Regions from separate parts of the Desulfitobacterium metallireducens DSM 15288 genome, predicted to be linked through region 1. Evidence: riboswitches for the same ligand, from Rfam matches in the RefSeq annotation. Region 1 holds a riboswitch; each other region holds the start of a gene.
The links. A riboswitch is a leader RNA that binds a small molecule or an ion and turns the genes downstream of it on or off. The one in region 1 is predicted to bind molybdenum cofactor.

Region 1 (6,259 bases):
CCTGCGTTTGGCTCCGGCCGCTTTAATGTCTCCATGCATAAGCGTCTGACGATGGGGGATGTCATCTTTATGCTTGCAAAGCAGAGCCAGGGATTGATTGAACCGTATGACTTCTGGCCTTTAGGATGTTCACATCCTTTATGCTCTTGTTCGACTTATCTTGTTGAGGATAAAGGTCAGCTTCAACCCTTAAGCCGCAGGCTGACACGTCAAGAGTACATTCAGTCGTTTAATCCAGGCAGCCCGCAAGGTTCGGTTTTTGCGGACATTGCCGCGAATAAATATCCAGATTTAAAACCCGGATTATCGATCTTGATTGAGAATTATATGGATGCCATGAATATGGATCTTCAAAAATTAAAAGAGTGCAGCATGATTGTAGCCGGCAAAAACGGGGGGTTAATTCCTTTCTGCGTATACCAGCTTACCAATATTGAGGGAAAGAAGCAGAGTGAATTAAGCTTGCCTGCAGGTAATTCAAAATGACGGAGAATAGCACGATTCAGACGAATTGCCGATTCTGTGGATATCAATGCGGAATTATAGCAACTGTCAAAGACGGGCGAGTGACCAAAGTTAAACCTGATCCTTCCCGGTTCCCCTATGATGGGATGATTATGAGGGGTTGCCGTCGTTGGCCGATGATTACGACGGTCATGGATCATCCTCAACGAATAAACTATCCTTTAAAACGCGTAGGGGAACGAGGCAGTGGTCAGTGGGAAAGAATTTCCTGGGAGCAAGCTTTGGATGAGATCGGGGAAAAGCTTCAATCGCTTAAGGATAAGTTTGGTCCCGAGATGCTGGCAACAAGCATCGGGGGTCCGCATACGACATTTTGGCCATTGCATCGGTTTATGTCTCTCTTTGGCAGCGCTAATAATATGGGAATCGGGCAGATTTGCTGGAATCCGGGAATCTGGGTAAATACACTGACGTACGGCTGGCCGATTGATATGGAGCTCGATCCGGAAAATACGGGATGTGCGATTCTTTGGGGTGTTAACCCTGCAGAATCGGATAACTCTTTGTTCTGGCGTACAGTCTTAGAATTCAGTCGGACAAAAAAACCATTGATTGTTGTTGATCCCAGATATACTCGGACGGCGGAGCAAGCAACGCTTTGGCTTCCGGTGCGCCCAGGAACAGATATAGTTCTAGCGCTTGGATTTTTACACGTTATTGTGAAGAAAAAGCTTTATAATCAAGAGTTTGTTCAAAAATGGTGCCATGGGTTTGACCGTCTCGCTGAGCATCTTACTCCGTATACTCCGTCCTATGTTGAGAAGATTACGGGGATAAAAGCGGAGAATGTAATTGAGGCAGCTCACTTATTTGCAGGTAATTCACCCGCTACTTTGTATAGCGGAAGAGGGATTGACCAGCTTGGGGTTAACAGCTTGCCAACTCATCGAGCGCTGGCCATTTTAAGAGCAATAACGGGTAACGTCGATGTGCCTGGAACATCTCATCTCAGCGAAATGCCTGATTTTATCCCTGAGCTTGACTTGGAACTGAGTGAACCCTTTGCAGCAACAAATCCAAAACATCTAGGAAAAGATAAACTAAAGCTCCAATCCTATGCAGGCTATGCTAAAGTTCGAGAACAAACGATGAAGCATAACAAACGACTTCCTATGCGTTACCTGACTTCCGCACATCCCAATCAAGTATGGCAGGCAATGTTAACGGGTGATCCTTATCCTATTCGCTCCATGATTGTCATGGCCTCAAATCCTCTTTTAACTCAGGCAGATACCCAGCTGGTGCATAAGGCTTTAAAGAGCTTGGATCTCCTCGTCGTTTTGGAATTGTTTAAGACCCCTACCGCTATGCTTGCAGATTATATATTGCCGAGTGCCGGAGCTTTAGAACGCCCTTTGTTGGAGACAAAAGCCGGGGTAGCGAACATTGCTTACGGCGGTGATCAGGCAGTTGAACCCTACTATGAACGACGCCCGGATTTTTATTTTTGGAAAGAGCTTGGGATCAGGCTCGGTCAAGAAAAGGATTGGCCCTGGGATACGTATCGCGACAGTCTGGAAGCAAGTTTATCGCCGCTTGGTTTAACGTGGGATGAGTTTAGTATGACCGGTTTATATTCTCAGGAAAATCGATACTTTAAATATGAAGAACTTGATCCAAACGGATTTCCCGTGGGGTTTGCCACAGTCAGCGGCAAAGTTGAAGTATATAGCGAACTATTAAAGGAAATAGGCGATGATCCTTTACCCAGATCCAAAAAACTTCCGGAAAGCAGCAAGGATTTCCCTCTGTTGCTCATGAGCGGAGCTCGTTTTCAGCCTTATTATGCGTCAAGTTATCATCAACTTGAGAAGTTTCGTACCTCTCATCCAGAGCCTATTGTAGAAATGAGCTTGGATACAGCGAATCGATTGGGATTAGAAGAGGGATGTTCAGTTTGGGTAGAGACAGAACGAGGCAAGGCGCGATTTATAACTAAGATCGTTCCCATGTGCGAGGATACCGTCAGTGTGGAATATGGCTGGTGGTACCCGGAAATGAGCGCTGCAGAACCTGAATTGGGCGGACTGTGGTTTTCCAATGCCAATGTTTTGACTAGTGGAGATTTCGAAACTTCCGACTCGTTAGTTGGAACCTGGACCTATAATGGAATACCTTGCCGTGTAGAAAAAACTAAATAATAAAGTTTTCTCCGAGCCTTATTTCCTAAAGTAGATGCTATGGAATGAGGTCTGGACTGAGTCCACGGAGTAATAGAAGAAATTCTATTACTTGCTGTATGCGAAGGAGATGCATGAAAAAATGGGTTAGCGTATTAAAAGTTAACCTTCGAAACTCCTGCATTTTCTCGAATGCGGGAGTTTTATATTATATCGAAAAAGGGGGATAACGATGAAAAATAACATTACGTTGGAAGAGGCACAAAGCTTAGTATTTGATCATTGTTCAGTAATGGAAAGTGAGCAGGTAAATATAAAAGAATCCTTTGGGAGAGTGTTATTTGAAGATATTGCAGCTCAGGAAAATATCCCTCCTTTTGCTCGCTCTCCGTATGATGGTTATGCTTTTCGCGCTCAGGACACAGAAAATGCAAGCCCAACGAATCCAGTAATCCTTAACATCATCGATGAAGTTCCTGCCGGTTACACTTCTGCAAATACCGTCGAATCCGGAACGGCGGTTAAGATTTTAACTGGGGCTCCCATCCCGGAAGGAGCAGACGCCGTAATCAAGTTCGAAGAAACGGTTATCCTTAAAAATCAGGTCAAAATTACTGCCTCGTTTCAGCCGGGCGAAAATATTGTGCCCGCTGGCGAAGATGTTAAGCGGGGAACATTGATTGCTTCGAAAGGAACGGCGATTACCTCACCGATTATGGGTTTAATCGCAGCGATCGGTCAGGAAGATATCGCAGTTTATAAGATCCCTAAAATTGCGATTATCAGTACTGGGGATGAGCTTATCGACATTTCAGAGCAGTTGATTCCGGGAAAGATTCGCAATACGAACTGTTATACGCTTTTTGGCAATATCCAATCGATAGGTGCTATTCCCTTAATTATCGGTACAGCGAAAGACCGAAAAGAAGAAATCGCCGCCTTAATAGAGCAGGCTTTGGATCAAGCGGATTTGGTATTAACGACCGGCGGAGTATCGGTAGGAGATTATGATATGGTCAGCCGAGCGATGGAATATATAGGGGCCAATCTTCTTTATAAAAAAATCGAGATCAAACCAGGATCTGCGACGGCGGCGGCAGTTAAAGACGGCAAACTGATTTTAGGATTATCGGGAAATCCTTCGGCAGCTTTAACCAATTTCCATCTCGTGGCCGTTCCGTTTATTAAGAAAATGGCCGGCAGAACGAATTATTTGAACGAGAAAATTGAAGTTACGCTGAAGAAAGATTTTAAGAAAGAAAGCCCGCGCAGGAGATTCCTCAGAGGCCGCTTGGTCTTTGAAGAGGGAGTCAGTATGATGGAGCCGACGGGAGATCAAGGCAACGGGATCTTAAGTTCCATGATTGGCTGTAATATTTTGACGGAAGTCCCCGAGGGGAGCGGGCCGAAGAAGTCCGGAGAAAAATTAGCCGCGTATTTAATTAGCTGACATTCTTTAGAGAGAGGAGTAAAGACGTGAAAAAGGTAGCAGTACAAGAAGCCATCGGCATGAAGCTATGCCATGATATGACGAAAGTGATCCCAGGGAAATTTAAGGGCAGAGCCTTTTGCAGGAATCATATTATCACTCAAGACGATATTCAGGAACTCCTAAGCATAGGCAAAGAGCACATTTTTATTTGGGAAGATAATGCTGGGGAGATCCATGAAGAGGATGCAGCCATCCGAATTGCCCAAGCGGTTATGGGTAAAAATCTTATAAAAACAGAGCCTGAGGAAGGAAAATCACTTCTTAAAGCAACAACTCGCGGCTTATTTAAAGTCAATAGTTCCCTTTTGACGAGACTAAATTCCATTGAGCATGTGACGGTACCTTCGTTACCCAATAATTTTGTCGTAAATGAACAAGAAAAAGTTGCTAGCGCAAGAATTGTTCCGCTAGTGACAAAAGAAGAGAATATTTTAAAGGTGGAAGAGCTATGCCGTTTAGCGGGGCCGGTATTTAAGGTTATGCCCTTCAAAAAGCTCAGGGTAGGTCTCGTCATTACAGGAAGTGAAGTTTATAAAGGAAGAATTAAAGATCAATTTGGGCCTGTTATCCTTGAAAAGTTAGCTCACTTTGATGCAGAGGTTATTGGACAAGAATATTGTCCGGATGACTGCAAGATGATTGAGAAAAGTATTGTCAAATTTTTTACTCAGAAAGCAGATTTGATTATTGTAACCGGCGGGATGTCTGTAGATCCTGATGACTTAACGCCGGGAGCCATTCGAAATACGGGGGCAAGAGTCATTACTCAAGGGACACCTGCTCAACCGGGAAATATGATGATGATGGCGTATCTTGATGAAGTCCCTGTATTTGGGGTTCCTGGTGCGGCAATATACTGTAAGACAACAGTTTTTGATGTTGTTTTACCTCGGGTTTTTGCAGGGGACTATTTAACCCAAGAAGACTTTATACGCATGGGGGAAGGCGGATTGTGCCGAAATTGCCCAACCTGTCATTACCCGAATTGTTATTTCGGACGTTAAGAGTGCCGCCAGCGGCGGAAAGGAGGCTTTTATGAACAATATTCCGGTGGTTTGTATTGTCGCCGGCCGGTCAGATACAGGAAAGACGACGTTTATGGAAAAGCTCATTCAAGAACTCGTTCAACGCGGCTATGAAGTGGGAGCAGTTAAAAGTGATACTCATGGCTTTGACATTGATATACCGGGAAAGGATTCTTGGAGATTTGCTCAGGCCGGGGCAAAATCAACAACTATTATAGGGCCTGATAAATATGCCATGATTCAGAAGACGGAACGCAAACAAGAAATTGAAGACGTTATTCCTTTAATCAGTGGTGTTGATATTATTCTCGTTGAAGGATATAAAGCCTCGACAAGACCGAGAGTTGAAGTGATTCGAAAGGAAAAAGGGACAGAAATTATTTCTCCATCCGAATATCTTATAGCTATCGTAAGCGATGTCAAGGGGTTGAATACCTCTGTTCCAGTTCTTGATATTAATGATTTTCAAGGAGTCGCTGATATTCTGGTTAATAAGTATCTGGAGTGATGTCCATGCTAGAAATGAAGGACAATATTTTGAATAAATCCGTTTTGCCCGTAACCGGAGTATTACTTGCCGGAGGAAAGAGTTCTCGTATGGGCAGGGATAAGGCGTTTTTGGACTATCTCGGCAAACCGCTGATTGAAAAAGGTCTGGAAGAACTGAGGTCCGTTTTTTCAGAAGTGATCATCAGTACGAATTCACCCGAACGGTTTCAATGTTATGGAGAAAAAAAGGTTACAGACCTTTATCCGGGCTGCGGACCTTTAAGCGGACTTCAATCCGGACTACAAGCTGCTCAGTTTGGTTATTCATTTTTTGTTGCCTGTGATATGCCGTTTATTGATCCAGAAGTCATTCGTTTTTTAGCAGGATATTGTGGAAAACATGATGTCATTGTGCCGGAAGTGGATGGGGTTTTGCACCCTCTGCATGCTTTCTACCATAAAAACTGTCTTCCTTTGATAACAGAGTATCTAGAAAAAAGGTCTTTTAAAATCATAGATTTTTATCCGAGGTGTTCCGTACGTATCGTTCGAGAAGAGGAATTTCGCAGGTTTCCTCAAGTTGCGAGAAGCCTTAAGAATGCGAATAC
Region 2 (6,259 bases), 690 kb from region 1:
CCAAAGAAAAGGAGAATGTTATTATGAGCTTTGGAGGACTTGGAGGATTCAACTGCAGACCCTTTATTCTTGGTTTATTTGACACGTATCCCATTGGTGCTCAACTGAGAATTGGCATGGACTCTTCGTTCTGGATTGGAAACTTTGGTGGACTACAAGATGGAGTAGCGACCTTAACCAATGCGCAGCTTTTCTCCAATGTTGGAAATCCAATCGATGGTCTTCGTCCGGTTGTGCGAATTCCTCTTCGTCAAATCACCTTTGTTAGCCAATAACCTCTTCCCGGTTAGGAGTATCTCCTAACCGGCTTTTTACATATTTAGCTTTCGTAGAAGCACAAGGGGCCGCTACATTGTTCATGCAACAGCCCCACTAAAATATCTAAAAGTTAGCTTGAGATTACACCTATCTTGACATACCGTGCTCGGATTTCGCTCAGGGTATCCCCTAGGACATTCTGAACGCGTTCATTTTCGAGATTGAGCAAATATATTTTGGTTTTCCCGATTTTTAGACTTGCATCTGAAAATTCTCGCTCAAGGAAAACTTTTTCCCTTAATGCAAATCGAATGAGTTCTTTCACTTGAGATATTGACCGATGCAGCCCTTCAGTCAACGCTAATCGAGCCTTTGTTGAGGCGACATAAGCCATACTTAACTGAAGCTGGGCGAGAATCTGAATTCCTCGTTCCAGATCCTGGTCTGGTTTATACCCGAGCTCATGGTTCAAAAATTCCTCAAAGAAATTTGATCCGCCAAACGCTTGCAAAACATGATGTGTGCTTCCATTGACGCCCATCACTCGAACGTCTTTACCCCATGCTCGGATTTTTCGCGCTAGGGGTAAAAAATCACCATCACCAGTAAACAGGAGAAACGTATCAAACGTCGAGGTCCGGGTGATCAAAATTTCTTGAGCCTCAAGAATAAGTTCGACATCGGCAGCATTTTTTCTCAACTCGGTGTTTGCATAATTATTTTTACCAAACACATGGCGTGTAAAAACGTTGGTTTTTTCGAAGGACGTCTGGGTTCTCCAAAATTCTTCGCGATCAAAGTTAGCATAAAGGTAAATTCCAGTAATACTGAGATCATTTCTCTCCGCATAGGTTTGGATCGCTTGCATCAAAATTTCCGGGGTTAACTCGTATCCCCTATCTAACAAGCCCGTCCAGATATTTTCATAATCTACAAAAGCGATTGCCTTCAAAATAAAATCACCCCGTTCCCGGTTCGCCTACTATACTGTATGCGTAAACCGGACAGGGGTGACAAGCACTTTTAGGAGTTTATGGGCGTAGCACACTCACTGGCTTCCCCTTTGAGAATTTGAATTCCATGGGGTAAAGCGGGCGCGATAGCCTGCCAACATTCTTTAACCGCTTTCGGAGAACCTGGCATATTCACAATGAGGGTGCGTTTTCGCAAAGCCGCAACCGCTCGACTGAGCATGGCTTTAGGCGTAATCTTATAACTTTCATAGCGCATTACTTCCGCAATTCCAGGAACCATGCGGTCTGCGACATCCTTGGTCGCCTCTGGTGTTACATCTCGCAAAGAAAAACCCGTTCCACCGGTGGTTAAGATCAGATCTAAACTCAGCTCATCAGCCCATTCCCGCATCTTTTGAGCTAATTGTTGTTGCTCATCTGGGAGAACGACATATGCCACGACTTCTCCCTCAATCTCCTTGACTAATTCCTTTAAGAGCGCACCTGAGAGGTCTTCTCTTTCTCCTCGAGAGCCCTTATCGCTAGCCGTGATTACACCGACTCTGAACATCAATTCATCACCTCAATACTATCTCCCACCCGTACTTGGCCTCCCTCTAAGACCTTGATAAAAATTCCTTCTTTAGGCATTACGCAATCTCCAGCTTGATAATAGATCGCACATTTGGCATGACATTCCTTACCGATCTGAGTCACTTCACCTACACCCGCATCGCCGATTTTAAGTTTTGTGCCAATGGGTAAGCTCACTAGATCAATTCCTTCTGTGGTTAAATTCTCTGCAAAATCGCCAGGACCTACATCCAGTCCTTTGTCCTGCATCTTTTTAATGCTTTCCATCGCGAGCAAACTCACTTGGCGATGCCAATCCCCACCATGGGCATCCCCTTCGATTCCGAATTTCACTTTTAAAGTTCCTTCACCTACGTTTTTCTTACGCATACCTTTACGTTCGCTGGTACATACTGCAATAATTTTAGCCATTATTCTATCCCCTTTATTATAACTCTTATTAACGTACAAAATGTCCGCTCTTTCCGCCTTCTTTTTCCATAAGGCGGATTTCGCCAATCTTCATCCTTTTGTCGATTGCCTTACACATATCGTAAATGGTTAATGCAGCAACACTGACGGCCGTTAAGGCCTCCATTTCAACTCCCGTTTTCCCCGTGACTTTAACCGTGGCCTCGATTTCTATTGTTCCCGGAGGGACAATTTCAAAATTTAGTTCTGCACCCGTAATTCCCAAAGGATGACACATCGGTATCAAGTTTGACGTCTGTTTAGCCCCCATGATACCCGCCACTTGGGCAACAGCTAAAACATCTCCCTTAGCAATTTGCCCCTGACGAATCCGCTCGAGGGTTTCCGGTTGCATTTCAACTTTTCCGCGTGCAACAGCTACGCGTCTCGTTTCTCCTTTGTCACTGACATCGACCATCCTCGCCCGGCCATTTTCATCAAAATGTGTGAGTTCCATCTTTATCCTCCGATCTGTGACATCACGCGATTCCCTTGCCATGCTTCCTCATTCATATGGTGTTCCGCTGGTTTATTCCAGATGGCTTGTTCTAATATCTGTAAAAGTTCTTCATCAGTACTTCCATTTCGCAAGGCTTGACGTAAATCAACTTCTTTCGGACTATGCAAGCAGGGCCGTAATTTTCCGTCAGCCGTCAAGCGCATACGGTTACAGGTGCTACAAAAATGCCGGCTTAACGCACTAATAAATCCAACGTTTCCCTGAAAGCCCTCTGGTGATACATACTCAGCCGGTCCACCACCAAACTCTTTCTTCTCAGGTTCCAATCCTTGTAACCCCAGAATTTCCTTCATTTCAGCAATCGGGACGAATTCGTTGCGTTGATCAGAACTGACCCCAATCGGCATAAGCTCGATAAAGCGAACATGGATGGGATATTTCTGAGCGAGTTCAAGAAACTTCGGTAATTCATGCAGGTTAAAATCGCGAACAACCACAACATTTAATTTTACTGGTTTTAAATCAACCTCTAAGGAACGAGCAATCCCCTGAAATACTTTGTTCACATCTCCGCCACGCGTTATTTCCCTAAAACGGTCTGGATCAAAGGTATCTAAACTAATATTGACACGATTCAAGCCTGCCGCTTTCAAATCAAAGGCCATTTCCGGCAAGAGTATTCCATTCGTCGTTAGCATTAAATCCTCGACCCCAGGAACTTGAGAAACTTGACTGATGAAATCAACTAGTCCTTTTCGCACAAGGGGTTCCCCACCTGTAAGGCGAAAACGTTTAAAACCGAGATGCGTACTCAATTTAACCAAGCGATAAATTTCCTCAAAACTTAGAATATCTTCATGAGGTATCCATTGAACACCCGTAGCAGGCATGCAGTACTGACACCGTAGATTACAGCGATCTGTGATGGAGATACGTAGATATTCAATTCGCCGTTGAAATTGGTCTTGCATTTTAATCCCTCTTTCCATCAAGGCGTTTAAAAATCGATAAAATAAAAATACTCCGCGGTCTGTTTTAACCGCGGAGTATTCCCGCTTTGCCTTAACAGACTCCTTTCCAATAGGAGATATTATCGTTTCCGACAATACCCGAGTGTATAAACACTAGCCTAGTCACCGTCACCTTAAAAAAGGCCTTAGGTTATCTAGTTTCGGAGCAAGATATTCACTTAACTTAATCATTTGTTTAGATGTCTATTTCTATTATACATAGTTTTTGATCTTTATAAAATATTATTTTAATAATACTTAATTCGCGTTTAACCTACAAATTCCTCTTTATTTTTTTACATTTTCCATAAATCTATTTTGAAATCCAGACCACTCTTCAGGTGTATTCACATTACACATCAGCAACCGAGGGTCACCAAAACGAGCGAGTTCTTTTTCTTCCACATATCGAACAGATAAAAAAGGAAATAGGTCAATCACTTTAAAGTGCCCTACTTTCAGAAAATCCTCTATTTTAGGGAGACATGATTTATTATAGAAAGAAAACAAGGGATGCATTCCATCCTCTGTCCTTGGAACAACACACTCATACCCTTCAGTCAAGGAGGCCATATATTGAATAAGCGCAGGATCCAAGATTGGGATATCGCAGGCGACAAAGAACGCATACTCGGTACGCGATTCTTCCAAGCAAGCATGAAGCCCCCCAAAGGGTCCACTGCCAGAATATCGATCTTGAACGACTTTTTCTTGATAACTCTTATAAAGTTCAGGCGTATTACTACTTATCAAAACCTCACTAAAAAGCGTTTCGAGAATAGCTAAATTTTTTTCGATTAAGGGCTTCCCATCAAATTCTAAAAAGGCTTTATTTTTACCCATGCGTGAGCTCTTCCCACCTGCAAGCACAATGCCTGTCATCTCTAAAATTTTAAAGCCCCCTCCCCATGTCAAAAATGATACACTGCTAAAAAAATGATATACTCTATTTTTCTTGAAAGCAACATTTAAAAGCGAAACAGAGTTATATTAAACGACGCTGGGCGTACTAGCAAGGAAAAACTCCTATGCAAAAACATTAACGTATTTTTAACATAGACATTAGCAACGAAAAACAGCCACGACTTGACTACCAAATCGTGACTATTTGTAATTAAGTATAAGACTACCAATAGATACACATTTCCATATATAAAACTTTACTTGGTCTTTGTAGTTGTAAACGCCTTCTTATCTTTCTTACACAAAATCTGGATTGCCCAGCGGCCAGATACTAAAGCACTAGGTAAACCTCCTGGCGGGTTCGTCCACTGACTAAGCATATAAAGATTTTCAAGTCCGGGTAATGTCCGTGAAACACGCAGGAAACCGGTTTTTGTCATCTCAATCCAGGACATGTAGGCCCCTTTCCACGTATCGGTATAACGGACATACGTCAAGGGAGTAGCAACATCTACCATCTCTATGTTACCCTTACAAACGGGATATTTCTGATTCAAGGCTTGAATCACTAAATCAGAAAACTTCTTTTTCTCCGCAGCATATGCTTCGGGATTATCGGCAAGGTTTTTCCAATAATCATAAGAAGCTTCAAAGAACGAAAGCACCAAAGACTTTCCTGAAGGGCTTAGGGACGTGTCATAACCATAATGTTTCAAAAAAACATATTGAATGGTCATCCCGCCCAGAGTGACAGGTTCGGGCAATTTTACACCGAGAAAGTGAGGTTCTTGACTTAAGTCATAATCGACACCGAGTGCAACTTGCACATTAGTCAACGTGGGAAGGGTCTCATAATAACCTTTGAGTTTTTGATTAACATAGCGCCCCCCGAGCAGGTCAAACATGGTTGAATAGCTGTTTATCGCGGGCAAAATATAATCTCCACACACTTCCGTTCCATCACTGAGCCGGATTCCTACCGCTTGATTGTTCTTGACCAAAACTCGATCCACTTTAGCCTTATAATGGAGCTTTCCGCCTAAATCCGTATAGTGTTTGGCGATGGACTTGCTAAACTCCCGAGATCCTCCCAGAGGGTAACCGGCATCCTGATTATGATAAGACGCTAAAGTGCAAAAGAACAGAGACATTCCCTGATAAGTTGGAGGAAAACACTTCAAGGTTTCACGGATGAGGGGATCCCTAAATTGATCGGCAAAATCACCTAAAGTAATTTGGGCATATTTTTGAAAATCCTTAAAATAGGGGTGGAGTTTGTAGAACATTTTTAGCCAGTCTAGCCAAGAATAGAGATCATAGGGTTTTTCGGTCGGATTTGGGATGGTCGTAAACAAAAGAGCGACTCGGATCATTTCTTGAATCAGATCTTTGTCCAAAGGGGATAGTGATAACAAATGTTCTTCCAAACGGTGTAAATCGCTATACAGAATACAGGTGCGACCATCTTCTCCCTCAACTCGGTAAAATTCATCGTGCTGAATCAATTCCTTATCTTGAAAAGCCCCGACTTCCGTCCAGTAATCATAAATGGGGTTACTCGCGTTAGACCCCAACAGATAATAGATTGAACCGTCGATGGTATAGCCCTTTCTTGACCACGAAGTACATAG
Region 3 (6,259 bases), 1.3 Mb from region 1:
AAGACGGTGCGTGCACCTTGAACTCGACTATCCTTCTATATTAAGGGAAATCATGATTCTTGAACGTAAAAATCCCAAGATAGGATCAAAACTGATTGAAGATGTTTGTCAGTTTGTAGCGAAAGTCCGTAAACTTCCCTTACGCAAATTGCCAAGTGTATCCGAAAGTATCGACTTTGTTCAAGCCTTACAGATTCTTAAGCAAGAGCGAATAGACTTGGATCAGCTATCCGGTGCGCTGAACCTCCTTCTTAAATACCCTGGTGACTTAAAAAAATTAGAAGATCGTCTAAAAATCTGGCAAGCTGAAGAAGTTCAGAGAAAAGAACATTCGGGGCAAAACTCATGAATTCAAAGGAGAAACAACTCAACGGGTGGTCTCTTCTTCAATTGATCTATGCTCTGAGGCAGGCTGAATTTTCAATATCGCTTGCTGATCTTGAAAATGTTTCATTTTGCTTAACCCAATTTCCTGAACTTGATCTAAAAACAATGTTGAAAGCCAATTTTGTTCATTCCTCCCACGAGAATCCGCTTTTCGACACTATTTGGTCCATGCTGCTACTGGATTCCTATGGCAACCCTGAACCAAATGAAGAAGCAAATATTCCCTTAGAAGTGCCAATTGCACCCGGTGGTCAAGGTCTAGGACGAGGTTTTGGAGGGGTCAGTGTCTTTCCAAACCCCTCTAGTTTTAAAAGTGAGCTTACATCTCCCCAGAGCCTTCAAACCTACCTTCAGCTTATGCCTCAAGAAATCGAAGTATTAGGAACTGAAGATCAAATTCAGTGGGTATTAGGTCAGATGGGCCTACATCAGGTCCTTAATTTAAAAGAATTGTCTTACCAAAAAGGTGAAATTGCTGAAGATGAATTACAGCAATTTATCACCTTAAAATCTGAATTTCACAAAAAAATTCGTCAACAAATACTATGGAACCGAATCAAAAAGGAAAATCAGTGGGAGCTTCTAAAAGCCGAGCATTGGCTATACAGGCCCCTAGAATCTTTTAACCAAGAAGAAAAAAGCACGGTCCAGCAGGCCCTCAAAATCCTTGGCAAACGCTTAGCACAACGGCCAGGGTTCAGGAAGAAGTCCTCAAGACACGGAGAAATCAGTATCCATCGAGCTATACAGGAACTTGTACAAGGGAACGGGACTATTTTTCGTTTGAGCTACCAAGCGCGTGTTCCACAGAGACCAGAACTTGTTGTTCTTTGTGATATTTCCAACTCAGTTCTCCCCTACTCCAAATTCTTACTTTTCTTAATCTCTCACCTCAAGTTGCGTTTTCGTAAAACCAGGCTTTTTCTTTTCATTGATTCCCTTTGGGATATTACCCATGAGGAAGGTTTCAATACTTTGGACTCGGCCCAAGCCTGGAGTCATCGTAACTCCTCAGGATATTCCGATTACGGGAAAGTACTTTCAGAGTTTCAAAACGATTGGTTACCTCTAATCTCTTCACAGGCAACAGTCTTGATCCTTGGTGATGGGCGAAATAATTATTGTCCTTCTCAAGTTGAATATCTGCAAGAAATTAACAAAAAAGTAAAGCGGGTCTATTGGCTGAATCCTCTTGATAAAAAGGATTGGTACTCATCAGATAATATTCTAAAAGAATACTTGCCTTATTGTACTGGTGTTTTCAGATGCCGAACGATTAAAGATCTTCAGCTCGTAAGCAGAAGGATCTTCTAGATAAACAAAGAGACCCAGAAGGTCTCTTTGTTTCATATCCATATTATTTTCCGAAGGGGCAATGAGGATAGGTGCATTCTGGACATTCTAAACATAATCCACCATGCCCATATTTAACAATATCTTGTCGAGTTAATTTTTCACCTGCTAGAAGCCGAGTTACGACTAAATCAAAAACTGTCGTCCGTGAATACATCACGCAACCCGGTAACCCCATAACTGGAATCCCATCTAGATACGAGAGTAGGAACATCGCTCCAGGTAATACTGGAGCGCCATAGGTAACCAAGTCAGCCCCCATACTCCGAATAGCTGTCGGAGTAAGGTCATCAGGATCAACAGACATACCACCCGTTACAAAAATCATTTCTGCCCCCTGACCAATGAGCTCCCGGATCTTAGCTTGGATCATGGACACATCGTCATCAGCAAAGCTTTGCTCGATAATAACAGAACCCAACTTCTCCGCTTTCTTACGCAGAACCGGACCAAACTTATCCTCAATCCGTCCATGATAGACTTCACTTCCGGTCGTCACGATCCCTATCTTATGAGACCGCAAAGCGCGGATTTGGAGAATCGGTTCTGAAAACTCATGGGCTATACGTTCAGCTTCCAAAACAACTTCACCTTCAACCATGAGCGGCACAACCCGTGTACCCGCAATTTTTTCGCCCTTTTTCACAGGACGATGATTATGAAGTGTTGCCAGAACAACATTTTCGATCGAATTAAGGGCTAAAATACCCTCTTCTGAAGCATAAAGTAAGCCATCATATTCAGCAAGAAGATTGACTTTTCCTTCCTTGGTTTCACTAAAGGTAAGTCCAGGACCTGCTACCGCTTTTGCTAAACGCTCAGCTGCTTCATCTTCATGGATAAGCCCTTTAGCCTGATTCCAAACATAAATATGCTCTTTACCCATACTTAGAAGTACAGGAATGTCTTCTTCCTTCACAATATGCCCCTTGCGAAATCGGGGACCTTTACTTTGTCCAGGAATAATTTGTGTCATATCATGCATGAGTACAGCTCCAACTGCATCCTCAACACGGATTTTCTCCATGCTCTAAATCCTCCTTTTCATTTGGAAGGCCTATCCATTTCTAGATATACCCCGGTTTCAGGAATCCTGAAACGGCCTAGGACCATGGAAACTCTGTAGGTCTCTAGGCTCGGTACAATTATTATAGCATAATTTTTATAAAATTTTAGGCTTATTGATGCTAGAATGGTATGATAATAATAGAATAAACAAATCTAATCTTAAAGGAGTAAAAAAGATCTCCATGATGAAAAATAAGGATGATTTAGAACGATTTTCTCAAAGTTCTCCCTGGGATCAACTTCCTTTAACCTTCTGGGAACTCTGTCAATTGCATAGTCGTGTTCGGCATTATTCATCTAAACAGTATCTGTTTTTTTCTGGGGAAGAAGCGAACACCTTCTTTCTTCTATTGAAGGGCAGAGTTGAATTATTATTAATGAGTGAATTTACAGAGAAAATCTTTAGAGTTATTCAGGCTCCAAATTTCTTTCCCGAAGTCGCTCTTGATGGGAAGACTTATCCGTATGCCGCTTTAGCTGTAGAAAATTCTGAAGTACTGGTCCTTGATCGAACGATCTTATTACGTTACCTTAATGAAAACCCTCAAGCCCTGATGCCTTTTTATCAAAGTATGGCTTTAGATTTAAGACGTGCTTATCGCCAGATTAAAAACGTGGCCCTTGGCGATGCGCGATCACGTCTTGGCGCAAAATTATTTGCCTTGTCTCATGCCCATGGTCAGCCTGTGGGAGATGGCATTTTGATCACAATTCCACTCTCGACAACTGAATTAGCTGGCATGTGCAGCTTAGCTCGCGAATCTGTAAGCCGAATCTTAGGCGAACTTAAAGAATTAGAGATCATCGAAGTCGAACGAAAGAAAATCAAGATATTAAATAAGGAAAAATTAAGGGAATGGGTTCATGAACGACTGGGTTCATAAACCCATTTATTACGCTCGAGATAATGACTCAGCCTTTCTTCGGTTAACCCCTGATTACAATAATCTTGGAGTATACTCAAAATCCACTTCTTAGCCTCTTGCCCTGTTCTGACCTGCCCTACGTTTTTAGCAAATTGAGGATGCCGGCCTAAGCGGCCTCCTAAACTAAGTAACCATCCTGATTCTTTAGCACTGATTCTTTCAGTCGGGCAACTACGAATACATTCGCCACAAGATATACACTCTTGAGTGTCAATAGCAATCCCATCCTCAGACCACGAAATCGCATTTTCCTGACAAACAGAGATGCAAGTTTGGCATTCTGAACAATCATTTCCAGAAAGTTGAGGAGTCATGAAGCCTGTTACTCCGATATCTTTTATTTGAGGTCGCGAACATCCATTGGGACATCCTGCCAAAGCAATTTTAGGGATATGGTGGAATTGGAAGGATTGAAAACGTTCCTCAAGCGTTGCTTTTAGGTTAAGTTCCTGGATCTCTTTTTCAAGTTGTGTATAAAATCCGGTCCAATCTTTAGTAGCCTTAGGGCAATGATCGCGGCAATGGTCCAAAATATAACTAGGTAATTTCGCCATTCTCTAACCTCCAAACTCACATATTCTAACGAACGAACAATAATTAAACTCAGTCTATCAAAGAAAGTGTAAGTTATCTGTGGTCTATGTCACAATTTACAAAGCAATATAAAAAGCAAGTATCTTAGATAAGACACTTGCGCTTAAAACTTATTATGGTGCGCCACCAGGGATTCGGACCCTGGACCTGCCGATTAAGAGTCGGATGCTCTACCAGCTGAGCTAGTGGCGCGTATCGAAACGACTCATTTATTATATATCTATCAATATTAAAATACAAGACTTTTCGACAAGAAAATATTAATAGATAAATTAGAAAGGAACAAGACCTTCAAGCAGAGCTACGAGGAGGTTAACCGCTGCTTCAACATCCTCGGTATCAATCATTTCGGATGGACTATGAACGTATCGCGTTGGAACAGAGAGTACTCCCGCTGGAATTCCACCTTTCGTCAGGTGAATGGCTCCTGAATCTGTACCTCCAAATTCGAGGACTTCCCATTGGTAAGGAATTTGCTGCTTTTCAGCTGTATCAGCCATCCACTGTTTGACTTTTGGAGGAGTGATCATGGAGCGATCAAAAACTTTAATCGCGACACCACTCCCCAGCTTAACTTCCATAGGATGGGCTTTAGGCGTATCTCCGGTTAGCGTTACATCAACTGCAATTGCAACATCAGATTCAAGCGCATAGGCCGCAGTTTGTGCCCCTCTAAGCCCCACTTCTTCCTGAACCGTAAAAGCAATAGAGATTTCATGTTCCGACTGAACCCGCTTTAGTGCTTCAATTGCAACAAAGCAACCCACGCGATTATCTAAGGCTTTTGAAACGATACGCGAACCATTGTGTACAAATTCTCCAATGAATACTGCACTATCTCCGATGCGGACAATTTTAGCCGCTTCTTCTTGGTTCGCTGCACCAATATCGAGATAAAGTTTAGAGAGTTTTAAGTCGGAAGGCTTCTCTAATTTCTCCACACCAATGACACCCGTTCGGCCATTTTGGAATCGAACTCTGCGGTGTGGCAATTCGTCAACATGAACTCCACCAACAGTTGTGAATCGTAAAAATCCTCTTTCATTGATATGCGTAACCATGACCCCGATTTCATCCATATGGGCAGCCACCATGATCTTTTTTCCGCTCCCCTTGCGGACCGCAATGAGGTTACCTAGTCTATCCTGAGCAAGTGTATCACAATAAGGGCGAATAACCTCCGAGATTTGTTCGGCAATTGCTTTTTCCACCCCAGAAGGAGCATAAATTTGAGTTAGACGCTCTAATAAGGAATAGTCTAACTTATCTTGTTCATTAGACATTTTCTAGTCCTCCTTTAATCGACTAAAATTTAAAATCATTTGGAATGGCTTTAAGAATCTCTTCTAAAAGTTGTATCGTATGGTCAATATCTTCTTGCTTAACTAACGATACTGTTGAATGAATATACCGGCAAGGAACATTGATCGATAGCGTTGGTATACCTGCCCTGCTTGAATGAATCTTACCCGCATCATTACTCCCGCTCGTTCCCCGTCGAAATTGAAACGGGATTCCTCTTTTTTGAGCGATATCCACGATTTTCCGTATCAGTTCTGGATTATATAGCGTAGTCTGGTCCTGAATAGAAAGAGCTGGACCTTTACCGAGCTCCGTAACCCATTCCTCTTCTTCAATATGAGCCATATCTGCCGAAATTGTTCCTTCTACGACAATTGCCAAGTCTGGCTGAACATGATAAGCAGCTACTTTCGCCCCCCGCAAACCGACCTCTTCCTGAACGGTAAAAGCAGCTACTAAATTCAGATCGAATTTTCTTTTCAAAATTTCAGTGAGCACATAACATCCTACGCGATCATCAAAGGCCTTCCCCTTAAAAAAGCCTTGACCTATAGCTTCAAACTCTGTCGTAAAGTAAGCATAATCTCCTAAGTTCACATGCTTGCTAGCTTCTTCTTTTGATTTGGCCC

Region 2: linked by a shared signal. The riboswitch ahead of moaA (GTP 3',8-cyclase MoaA) and the one ahead of DESME_RS00800 (molybdopterin molybdotransferase MoeA) in region 1 are both predicted to bind molybdenum cofactor.
Region 3: linked by a shared signal. The riboswitch ahead of DESME_RS07195 (molybdopterin-binding protein) and the one ahead of DESME_RS00800 (molybdopterin molybdotransferase MoeA) in region 1 are both predicted to bind molybdenum cofactor.

Annotation. Positions count from the first base shown of each region.
Region 1 covers NZ_CP007032.1:167,981-174,239, forward strand. The annotation lists gene DESME_RS00790 (radical SAM protein) at 1-486, shown strand, start outside; gene DESME_RS00795 (molybdopterin-dependent oxidoreductase) at 483-2,666, shown strand; molybdenum cofactor riboswitch at 2,664-2,791, shown strand; gene DESME_RS00800 (molybdopterin molybdotransferase MoeA) at 2,878-4,095, shown strand; gene DESME_RS00805 (molybdopterin-binding protein) at 4,122-5,141, shown strand; gene mobB (molybdopterin-guanine dinucleotide biosynthesis protein B) at 5,173-5,670, shown strand; gene mobA (molybdenum cofactor guanylyltransferase) at 5,676-6,259, shown strand, end outside.
Region 2 covers NZ_CP007032.1:855,783-862,041, reverse strand. The annotation lists gene DESME_RS04120 (hypothetical protein) at 24-275, shown strand; gene DESME_RS04115 (NYN domain-containing protein) at 389-1,210, opposite strand; gene DESME_RS04110 (MogA/MoaB family molybdenum cofactor biosynthesis protein) at 1,282-1,782, opposite strand; gene DESME_RS04105 (MOSC domain-containing protein) at 1,782-2,216, opposite strand; gene moaC (cyclic pyranopterin monophosphate synthase MoaC) at 2,245-2,712, opposite strand; gene moaA (GTP 3',8-cyclase MoaA) at 2,715-3,686, opposite strand; molybdenum cofactor riboswitch at 3,770-3,904, opposite strand; gene mobA (molybdenum cofactor guanylyltransferase) at 4,014-4,607, opposite strand; gene DESME_RS04085 (phytoene desaturase family protein) at 4,886-6,259, opposite strand, start outside.
Region 3 covers NZ_CP007032.1:1,490,835-1,497,093, reverse strand. The annotation lists gene DESME_RS07205 (AAA family ATPase) at 1-349, shown strand, start outside; gene DESME_RS07200 (VWA domain-containing protein) at 346-1,701, shown strand; gene DESME_RS07195 (molybdopterin-binding protein) at 1,745-2,767, opposite strand; molybdenum cofactor riboswitch at 2,762-2,894, opposite strand; gene DESME_RS07190 (Crp/Fnr family transcriptional regulator) at 2,991-3,692, shown strand; gene DESME_RS07185 (4Fe-4S dicluster domain-containing protein) at 3,671-4,288, opposite strand; tRNA gene DESME_RS07180 (tRNA-Lys) at 4,445-4,520, opposite strand; gene DESME_RS07175 (M42 family metallopeptidase) at 4,601-5,611, opposite strand; gene DESME_RS07170 (M42 family metallopeptidase) at 5,634-6,259, opposite strand, start outside.